Regions from separate parts of the Streptomyces sp. SID8374 genome, predicted to be linked through region 1. Evidence: riboswitches for the same ligand, from Rfam matches in the RefSeq annotation. Region 1 holds a riboswitch; the other holds the start of a gene.
The links. Region 1 has a riboswitch for cyclic di-AMP ahead of GTY67_RS31225 (LysM peptidoglycan-binding domain-containing M23 family metallopeptidase). Riboswitches for the same ligand answer to the same signal wherever they lie in the genome.
Positions count from the first base shown of each region.

Region 2: linked by a shared signal. The riboswitch ahead of GTY67_RS33050 (transglycosylase SLT domain-containing protein) and the one ahead of GTY67_RS31225 (LysM peptidoglycan-binding domain-containing M23 family metallopeptidase) in region 1 are both predicted to bind cyclic di-AMP.

Region 1 covers NZ_WWGH01000002.1:1,779,241-1,783,423, forward strand. The annotation lists gene GTY67_RS31215 (XRE family transcriptional regulator) at 1-119, shown strand, start outside; gene GTY67_RS34715 (DUF6126 family protein) at 163-339, shown strand; gene GTY67_RS31220 (tyrosine-protein phosphatase) at 344-1,156, opposite strand; cyclic di-AMP (ydaO/yuaA leader) riboswitch at 1,568-1,728, shown strand; gene GTY67_RS31225 (LysM peptidoglycan-binding domain-containing M23 family metallopeptidase) at 1,732-2,709, shown strand; gene GTY67_RS31230 (SGNH/GDSL hydrolase family protein) at 2,872-3,702, shown strand; gene GTY67_RS31235 (STM4011 family radical SAM protein) at 3,706-4,183, opposite strand, start outside.
Region 2 covers NZ_WWGH01000002.1:2,205,951-2,210,133, forward strand. The annotation lists gene GTY67_RS33040 (SpoIIE family protein phosphatase) at 1-472, shown strand, start outside; gene GTY67_RS33045 (FAD-dependent oxidoreductase) at 489-1,850, opposite strand; cyclic di-AMP (ydaO/yuaA leader) riboswitch at 2,299-2,489, shown strand; gene GTY67_RS33050 (transglycosylase SLT domain-containing protein) at 2,493-3,314, shown strand; gene GTY67_RS33055 (GMC oxidoreductase) at 3,464-4,183, shown strand, end outside.

The sequences.
Region 1 (4,183 bases):
TCACCCCGCACCGGATCGCGGCCCTGGACCGGGGCGGGGCGGAGCTGCTCTTCGTCCACTCCCTGCTCCAGAGCCCCTCGGCCGAGCTCTGCCTCGGCAACGCGCTCCACGCGCGCTGACCCCTTCGTCCCACCGGCCGCGAGGCCGGCAGAGAGGACCGTCATGTCCGATTCCGAGCACTACGACCCGCTGAGCCCGAGGCACCCGAAGTCCACCAAGGACTCGCAGGAGCGCCGGATGCCGCGCGGTCTGGTCATCCGGCTCTTCGCCTACCTGGTGGTCGGCCACGTGATCGCGGCCTTCCTCTACCTGCTCTTCATGGTGGCGGGTGCCGAGTAGGCCGTCAGCCCTGGTCGAGGAGCCGCTCGCGCAGCCGCTCCCGGGTCTCGGGGGAGACGTTCAGCCCTTCGGACAGATAGCGGTCCGTCGTGCCCCAGGTCTCGTCGATGGCCGCGAACGCCGCCTCCAGGTAGGAGGACTGCGCCCCGAAGAGCGGGTTGAGGAGCTCCATCACCTCGGCGGACATCCCGACCTCGGACATGTCCGTGCGCTTCACCTTGTACCGGCGGTGGGGGTCGTTGGACTTGAGGTAGTCCGCCTCGATCGCCTCGCGCTCCACACCGACCGCGAGCAGCGAGACCGCGATCGACAGCCCTGCCCGGTCCTTGCCCGCCGCGCAGTGCATCAGCGCGGGCACACTGTCCTCCGCCAGCGCGTGCAGCACCCGGCTGTGCTCGGCGGTGCGGTCCACGATGGTCGACCGGTACATGGTGATCATGCGCTCGGTGCCCTTGCCGTTGGCGAGGATGGAGCGCAGCTGCTGGATGTTCCCGTCGCGCACCAGCCGCCAGAACTCGGCTCCGTCGGCCGGGTCGGAGAGCGGAATGCTGACATTGCGGACACCGGCCAGCTCGATGTCGTACCCGTCGAGTTTGTGGTCGGCGGAGTTGCGGAAGTCGAAGACGGTGTGCAGCCCGAGCCCGCCGAGGAAGAGCGCGTCCTCGGCGGTGGCGTGCGCCAGGTGGCCGCTGCGGTAGAGCCTGCCGAAGGCGGTGCGCCGCCCGTCCGTGGTGGGGAGCCCGCCCACGTCGCGGAAGTTGCGGACTCCGGTCAGTGCGGTCTCGGTCGGCGGGACCTGCGGCACCTGCTGCGTCACGGTGGCTCCTGGAATCTCTGGCGTCGGCGCGGCTCTCCGGCGAGGGCGCTCCTGCGACGATACGACATCGGTGCACGGGGAAATCAATGGTCTGCTGACGGCGCGTCAGGGATGGCGTCCACGCCATGTCCGTATTGGTGTATTTCGCAGAACATGCCCCGCTAATGGGGGAGATGGGATTCCGCAGGTGAGCGGGATCATATCCGTGACGGACCGTGGCGGTGGCGCCCGGCCGTTTTCCCGGGATCCGTACGGAAAGCCAAGATCCGTAATCCACGGAGTGTGACGGGAAATCCGAACCGGAATTGAATCGATGTTTCCGGCGTGCAACCGACGGCTTGTTCCTGTCGTCCTGACTCGTTTACGGTCACCGTCAATCCGGACGGACCGCCTAATCCTGCCGCCGCCCGGAATTCGCACCCACCCACTCACGTGTGGCAGGAGCGGGGGAACCAGGTAAGCCGCCGGCCCGGAGCGATCCGGACCGGCTCGGGGTGAAGTCGCCATCCGGCGGCCGGGCATCTCCAGCCCGAACCCGACAGCTCACCTCGCAGGCGCCGGAGAGGAACTTCCCCATGCCCGCAAAGGGTAAGCACCGCCGTCCCAAGTCCGGCCCGATCCACCGCGGCGTCCTCGCCGCGGGCACCGGCGGCGCCGTACTCGCCCTCCCGCTGATGGGTGCCACCGGCGCCCACGCCGCGGAGAAGGCGGCCCCCGCCGTCAAGCCCGCCGCCGCGCAGAGCGCGCAGCAGCAGGCCGCACCGCAGACCGCGCCCGCCACGGCGAAGAAGGCCGCCCCGAAGACGTACTCCGTCGTCTCCGGCGACTACCTCGCCAAGATCGCGGCCGAGCACCAGGTCAAGGGCGGCTGGCAGAAGCTGTACCAGGACAACCGCTCCACCGTCGGCGGGAACCCCAGCCTGATCTTCCCGGGCATGAAGCTGACCCTCGGCGCCAAGGCGTCCGGCTCCGCCGCGCCTTCCGAGGCCAAGAAGTCCGCCCCGGCGCCCAAGGCGGCCGCCCCGAAGGCCGCGCCGAAGAAGGCCGAGCCGGCCCCGAAGGGCGACACCCTCTCGGCCGACGAGTCCGACGCCGCCGCGCAGACCGGCACCTCCGCGCAGACCGGCTCTTCGCAGTCCACCGGCTCCGGCTGGACCGCCCCGCTGGACAACCCCAACGTCACCACCCAGTACCGCGCTTCCGGCTCCAGCTGGTCCAGCGGCTACCACACCGGCTCCGACTTCCAGGCCGCCTCCGGCACCCCCGTCAAGGCCATCGGCCCGGGCACCGTGGTCTCGGCCGGCTGGAGCGGTTCGTACGGCAACGAGGTCGTCATCAAGCACGAGGACGGCATGTACTCCCAGTACGCCCACCAGTCCTCACTGAGCGTCTCCGCCGGCCAGACCGTCACCGCCGGCCAGCAGATCGGCCTCTCCGGCTCCACCGGCAACTCCACCGGCCCGCACCTCCACTTCGAGGTCCGCACCGGCCCGAGCTACGGCTCGGACGTCGACCCGGTCGCCTACCTGCGGCAGCACGGCGTCTCCCTCTGACCCGAGGGCAACACGAAGTGATCGAGGGGCGGTGCGCGGCGGCGCACCGCCCCTCCGCTTATTCCGGGTTTACCAAAACCTGACCGGGTGGTCTATCTCACCACCCGTCAACCCCATATTACGGTCGCGTAGGTCACATTGAACGGTGCAGGATAAGTGCTTGTGGCAGACGATTCGAGAACCCAGCAGCAGAACATCATCGGGTCGTACGCGGCGATCGGGGACAGTTTCACCGAGGGCGTCGGCGATCCCGGTCCCGACGGCACCTTCGTCGGCTGGGCGGACCGGTTCGCGGTTCTGCTCGCCGACCGGCTCCCGGCCCCCGACGACGCGGCGACGAACCCGGACGAGACCCGGCACGGCAATTTCCGTTACGCCAATCTCGCCGTACGCGGACGCCTCCTCGACCAGATCGTCGAGGAGCAGCTCCCCCGCGCCAAGGAGCTGGCTCCCGACCTGGTCAGCTTCTGCGCGGGCGGCAACGACATCATCCGGCCCGGCACCGACCCCGACGATCTGGCCGAGCGCTTCGAGCGGGCCGTCGCGGACCTGACCAACGCCGTCGGCACCGTCATGGTCACCACCGGGTTCGACACCCGGGGCGTCCCGGTGCTGCGCCATATGCGCGGCAAGATCGCCACGTACAACGTCCACCTGCGGGCCATCGCCGACCGCTACCAGTGCCCCGTACTCGACCTGTGGTCGCTGCGCTCGGTCCAGGACCGGCGCGCCTGGGACGCCGACCGGCTCCACCTCTCGCCCGAGGGCCACACCCGTGTCGCCCTGCGCGCCGCCCAGGTCCTCGGCCACGACGTGCCCGCCGACCCGGACCAGCCCTGGCCGCCGCAGGCCCAGCGCCGCCCCTTCGACGAGCGGCGCGACAACATCCAGTGGGCCAGGGAGTACCTGGTGCCGTGGATCGGGCGGCGGCTGCGCGGCGAGTCGTCCGGCGACCACGTCGAGGCGAAGCGGCCGGACCTGCTGCCGCTGTAGCGGTCAGGGCTCCAGCAGCGGAAGCGCACGCCGGGACGGGCCCCTGGGGATGGGCCCGGTCGGCGGCGTGCCCGCGCCGAACCCGGCGGGTATCCGCTCCAGGACACCGCCCGCGAACACGTCGTACAGCGGCAGCGTCTCCAGGTGCACATAGCCGATGTGGCAGTCGCACACGGCGAGCGGGCAAGCCCGGGGGCCGAGCGCCGCGCGGTAGCTGCCGTCGTAGAGGTTGCCCAGCTCCGCCTTGACGAAGTGGCAGCGGCGCACCGTGCCGTCACCGTCCACCGAGATCACCGACTCACCCGTCCGGCAGGGCAGCCCCGCCGAGGTGTGCGGATGTCTGCTGTAGGGGAAGAGCGGGTCCAGCTCCGTCCACCGCTCGGCCTCCTCGTCGGTGTACGTATGGCCCTCGGCGGCGTTCACCCAGAGGTAGACCTCGGAGGGCAGCGCGGCGCGCAGCCGCCGCGCCTCGTCGAGGTGC
Region 2 (4,183 bases), 430 kb from region 1:
CACAGGGCGGGCCCGTGCCGTACGGGCGGGCCATCCGCAGCCGGTACTGCGCCACCCCGACGGCCGGACCGAGGTGCTGGACCTGCCCGGCGGCATCGTGCTCGGCATCGACGGGCAGGCGGCCTACCCCGTCACGGAGCTGCGACTCGACCCGGGCGATGTGCTGGCCCTGTTCACCGACGGGCTCATCGAACGCCCCGGGACCGACATCGACGAGGGCATCGAACGGCTGCGCGCCACCATCGCCGGGGTCGGCTCCGTGCCGCTGGCCCAGCTGGCGAACCGGGTGATCGGGGAGGCCAGACAGGCCACGGACCGCCCCGACGACATCGCGATCCTGCTGGCCGCCCGCTGGACGCACGTCCCGGAGAAAGCGCCGCCGCCCGCCCGGGAGGCCGCCCCGCCGGACCTGTGGCGGACGTTCCGCGGGCCGGGCCCGCAAGGCGCGGAGAGTGCCACGGACCCGGCCTGAGGAGTGACGGGACTGATCAGGCGCCGGAGGCGTCCAGCATGCCCTCGCGCTCCACGACCTTGATGCGCTCACGGCCCTGGGCCGCGCCGAGCGCCTGCTCGTGGGCGTCCAGCTTGTGCCAGCCCTCCCACGTCGTGTAGCGGACGTTCCGGCTCTCCAGGAAGGCTTCGACGGCCTCAGGAGCGGGCGTAGCCGGTTCGGGCAGACGGCCGGCGGCGCGGTCCTCCAGCAGGCAGGCGACCGTCTCGTTGGCGTCGCCCTTGGTGTGGCCGATCAGACCGATCGGGCCGCGCTTGATCCAGCCCGTGACGTAGACCGAGGCCATGTGCTCGTCACCGGCGATGACGCGTCCCGCCTCGTGCGGGACGGTGCCGGAGGCCACGTCGAAGGGGAGCTTGGGCAGCTCCTCCGAGTAGTAGCCGACGGCGCGGTAGACGCTCTGCATGTCCCAGTCGGTGAACTTCCCGGTGCCCCGGACGTTGCCGGTGCCGTCCAGCTCGGTGCGCTCGGTGCGCAGCGCGGTGACCTTGCCGTCCTCGCCCAGGATCTCGACCGGGGACTCGAAGAAGTGCAGGAAGAGCTTGTGCGGGCGGTCGCCGACATCGCGGATCGCCCAGTTCTCCAGGGTCTGCGCGACCATGTTGGCCTGCTTGTTCTCCCGCCGGGTGGCGATGGAGCCCTCGTCGTACTCGATGTCCTCGGGGTTGACGATGACCTCGATGTTGGGCGAGTGGTCCAGCTCCCGCAGCTCCATCGGGCTGAACTTGGCCTGCGCCGGGCCACGCCGCCCGAACACATGCACCTCCAGCGCCTTGTTCGCCTTGAGGCCCTGGTACACGTTGTCCGGGATCTCGGTGGGCAGCAGCTCGTCCGCCGTCTTGGCCAGCACCCGGGCCACGTCCAGCGCCACGTTGCCGACGCCGAGGACGGCGACCTTTTCCGCCGTCAGCGGCCAGGTGCGCGGGACCTCGGGGTGGCCGTCGTACCAGGAGACGAAGTCGGCCGCGCCGTAGGAGCCGTCCAGCTCGATGCCCGGGATGTCGAGGGCGCGGTCGGCCTCGGCGCCGGTGGAGAAGATCACCGCGTCGTAGAAGGACCGCAGGTCGTCCAGGCCGATGTCGTTCGGGTAGCTGACGTTGCCGAAGAGGCGGATCTGCGGCTTGTCCAGCACCTGGTGCAGGGCCTTGACGATGCCCTTGATCCGGGGGTGGTCGGGGGCCACGCCGTAACGGATCAGGCCGAAGGGGGCGGGCATGCGCTCGAACAGGTCGATCGAGACGCCCGGGTCCTGGCAGACCTCGGATTTGAGCAGCGCGTCCGCAGCGTAGATACCGGCAGGGCCGGCTCCGACAATGGCGACGCGGACGGGGCGTGTCATGGCGTGGTGATCCTTAAGGCGGGCGAACGCGGGCAGGTACAGCGTACGTCGGAGGTAAGGGTTGGCTTACTAGTCTCCACCCCACACCGTAAGCCCTCGGCCGGCGAGACCCTCGAACCGGCCTACGGAACCGCCCGATAAGTCCGTTTCTGCGGGGCGGTATGGGTGATTTGAGTCTTTTGGACTTCTCTTCCATAAAGGGGCTATTGGGGCCGTTGAGCTATTTTGGCCGCGCCTGTTTCGGCCACCTCCGCGCGAAGTGGTGAGCGTCACGTCCGAGGGTGCGGACGCAGAAGTGGAGGGTTCGGTTCCCTTCTGTGCGAAGAAAGTTGACGACGCGGCGGAACGGGTGGATCCGGGAATTCCTGAATTCGATCTTGCGGAGAAAGGTCATCCGGAATTCGGGGCTTGTTCTGTCCGGCGCTTTTCGCCTACGGTCACGCTCAATCCGGATGGAACGCCGAATCCTGCCGCCGTCCGGGAAACCGAAACCCACTCACGTACGGCAGGAGCGGGGGACCCAGGTAAGCCGCCGATCCGGTATCCGGAACGGCTAGGGGTGAAGTCGCATGTCCATGCGGCCAGACATCTCCCGTCTGAACCCGACAGCTCACCTCGTAGGCGCCGGAGAGGAAATTCCCCATGCCCGCACAGGGTAAGCACCGCCGTCCCAAGTCCGTCTCGCTGAGCCGCGGCATCGCCGCCGTGACCACGGGTGGAGCCGTTCTGGCCCTCCCGGTGCTCGGCGCCACCACCGCATCCGCCGCCCCCGCGCACTCCGTCGCCGCGGAAAAGGCGGTGGCTCCCGTCTCCGTGACCGCCCAGGCGAATTCCGTGACGAAGGCCGCGCCCGTCAAGCATTCCGTGGTGTCCGGCGAAACGCTTTCCAAGATCGCCCGCGAGCATTCCGTCAGCGGCGGCTGGAAGAAGCTGTACGAAGGCAACCGCAAGGTCGTCGGCGAGAACCCGAACCTTATTCACCCCGGTATCACGCTGACCATCGGCGCCAAGGCTGCCGCCCCGTCAGACGCCAAGGCCGGCAAGGCTGCCGCCCGCACCGCCACGACGGAGCGCGCCGACCGCTCGGAGCGCACGACGGCCGCTCCCGCCGCCGCCCCGGCCGCCGCCGCTCCCGCCACGTACACCAACGATCTCGATGGCTGGATCAAGGAGTCGCTGGCGGTCATGGCCCAGCACGGCATCCCCGGCAGCTACGAGGGTATCCACCGCAACATCATCCGCGAGTCCTCGGGCAACCCGAACGCCATCAACAACTGGGACTCCAACGCGGTGAAGGGCACCCCCTCCAAGGGCCTGCTCCAGGTGATCGACCCGACGTTCCAGGCGTACCACGTGCCCGGCACCTCGACCGACAGCTACGACCCGGTCGCCAACATCACCGCCGCGTGCAACTACGCCGCGGACCGGTACGGCTCGATCGACAACGTCTTCGGCGCCTACTGATCCCCGTACGCGCGCACGCCCGAGGGGCCCCGGACCACACCGGTCCGGGGCCCCTCGGCGTACCGGGAAGTTACCCCCAAGTTTCTAGTGACTTACCACGCGATCGACAGTAGAACCTGTTGCACTCTGTCGAGAGTGAGGGATGTCACATGAACGACACCACCCCGCACGGCAACGCCCCCAAGGGTGTATCGCGTCGAAGATTCATCACTGGAACAGGTTCTCTTCTCGGGGTCGCGGCGCTCGCCGGATCCACCACACCGGTCTGGGCCACGGCCCGCGCGGCGGCGGCCCCGATCGGTTCCGGCGCCCATGTGCCGGTGCTGATCGTCGGCACCGGATACGGCGGCTCGGTCGCCGCCCTCCGGCTCGCCCAGGCCGGCACGGACGTCCACATGGTCGAGATGGGCATGGCCTGGGACACCCCCGGCGCGGACGGCAAGATCTTCGCCAACACCACCAGGCCGGACGACCGCTCCTTCTGGCTGCGCACCCGGACCAAGCAGCCGCTGAGCAACTTCCTCGGCTTCCCGATCGACAGATCCGTCAACCGCTACACCGGGATCCTGGACGCCGAGGAGTTCGCCGGCATCACCGTCTACCAGGGGCGCGGTGTTGGAGGCGGGTCGCTGGTCAACGGAGGCATGGCCGTCACGCCCAAGCGGGAGAACTTCGCCGCGATCCTGCCGTCGGTCGACGCCGCGGAGATGTACAGCACCTACTACCCGCGCGCCAACGCGGACCTCGGCGTCACCACCATCGACCCCGCCTGGTTCGACAGCGTCGACTGCTACCAGTACGCCCGGGTCGGCCGGAAGCACGCGCAGCGCTCGGGCTTCCCGTTCCTCTTCGTGCCCGCCGTGTACGAC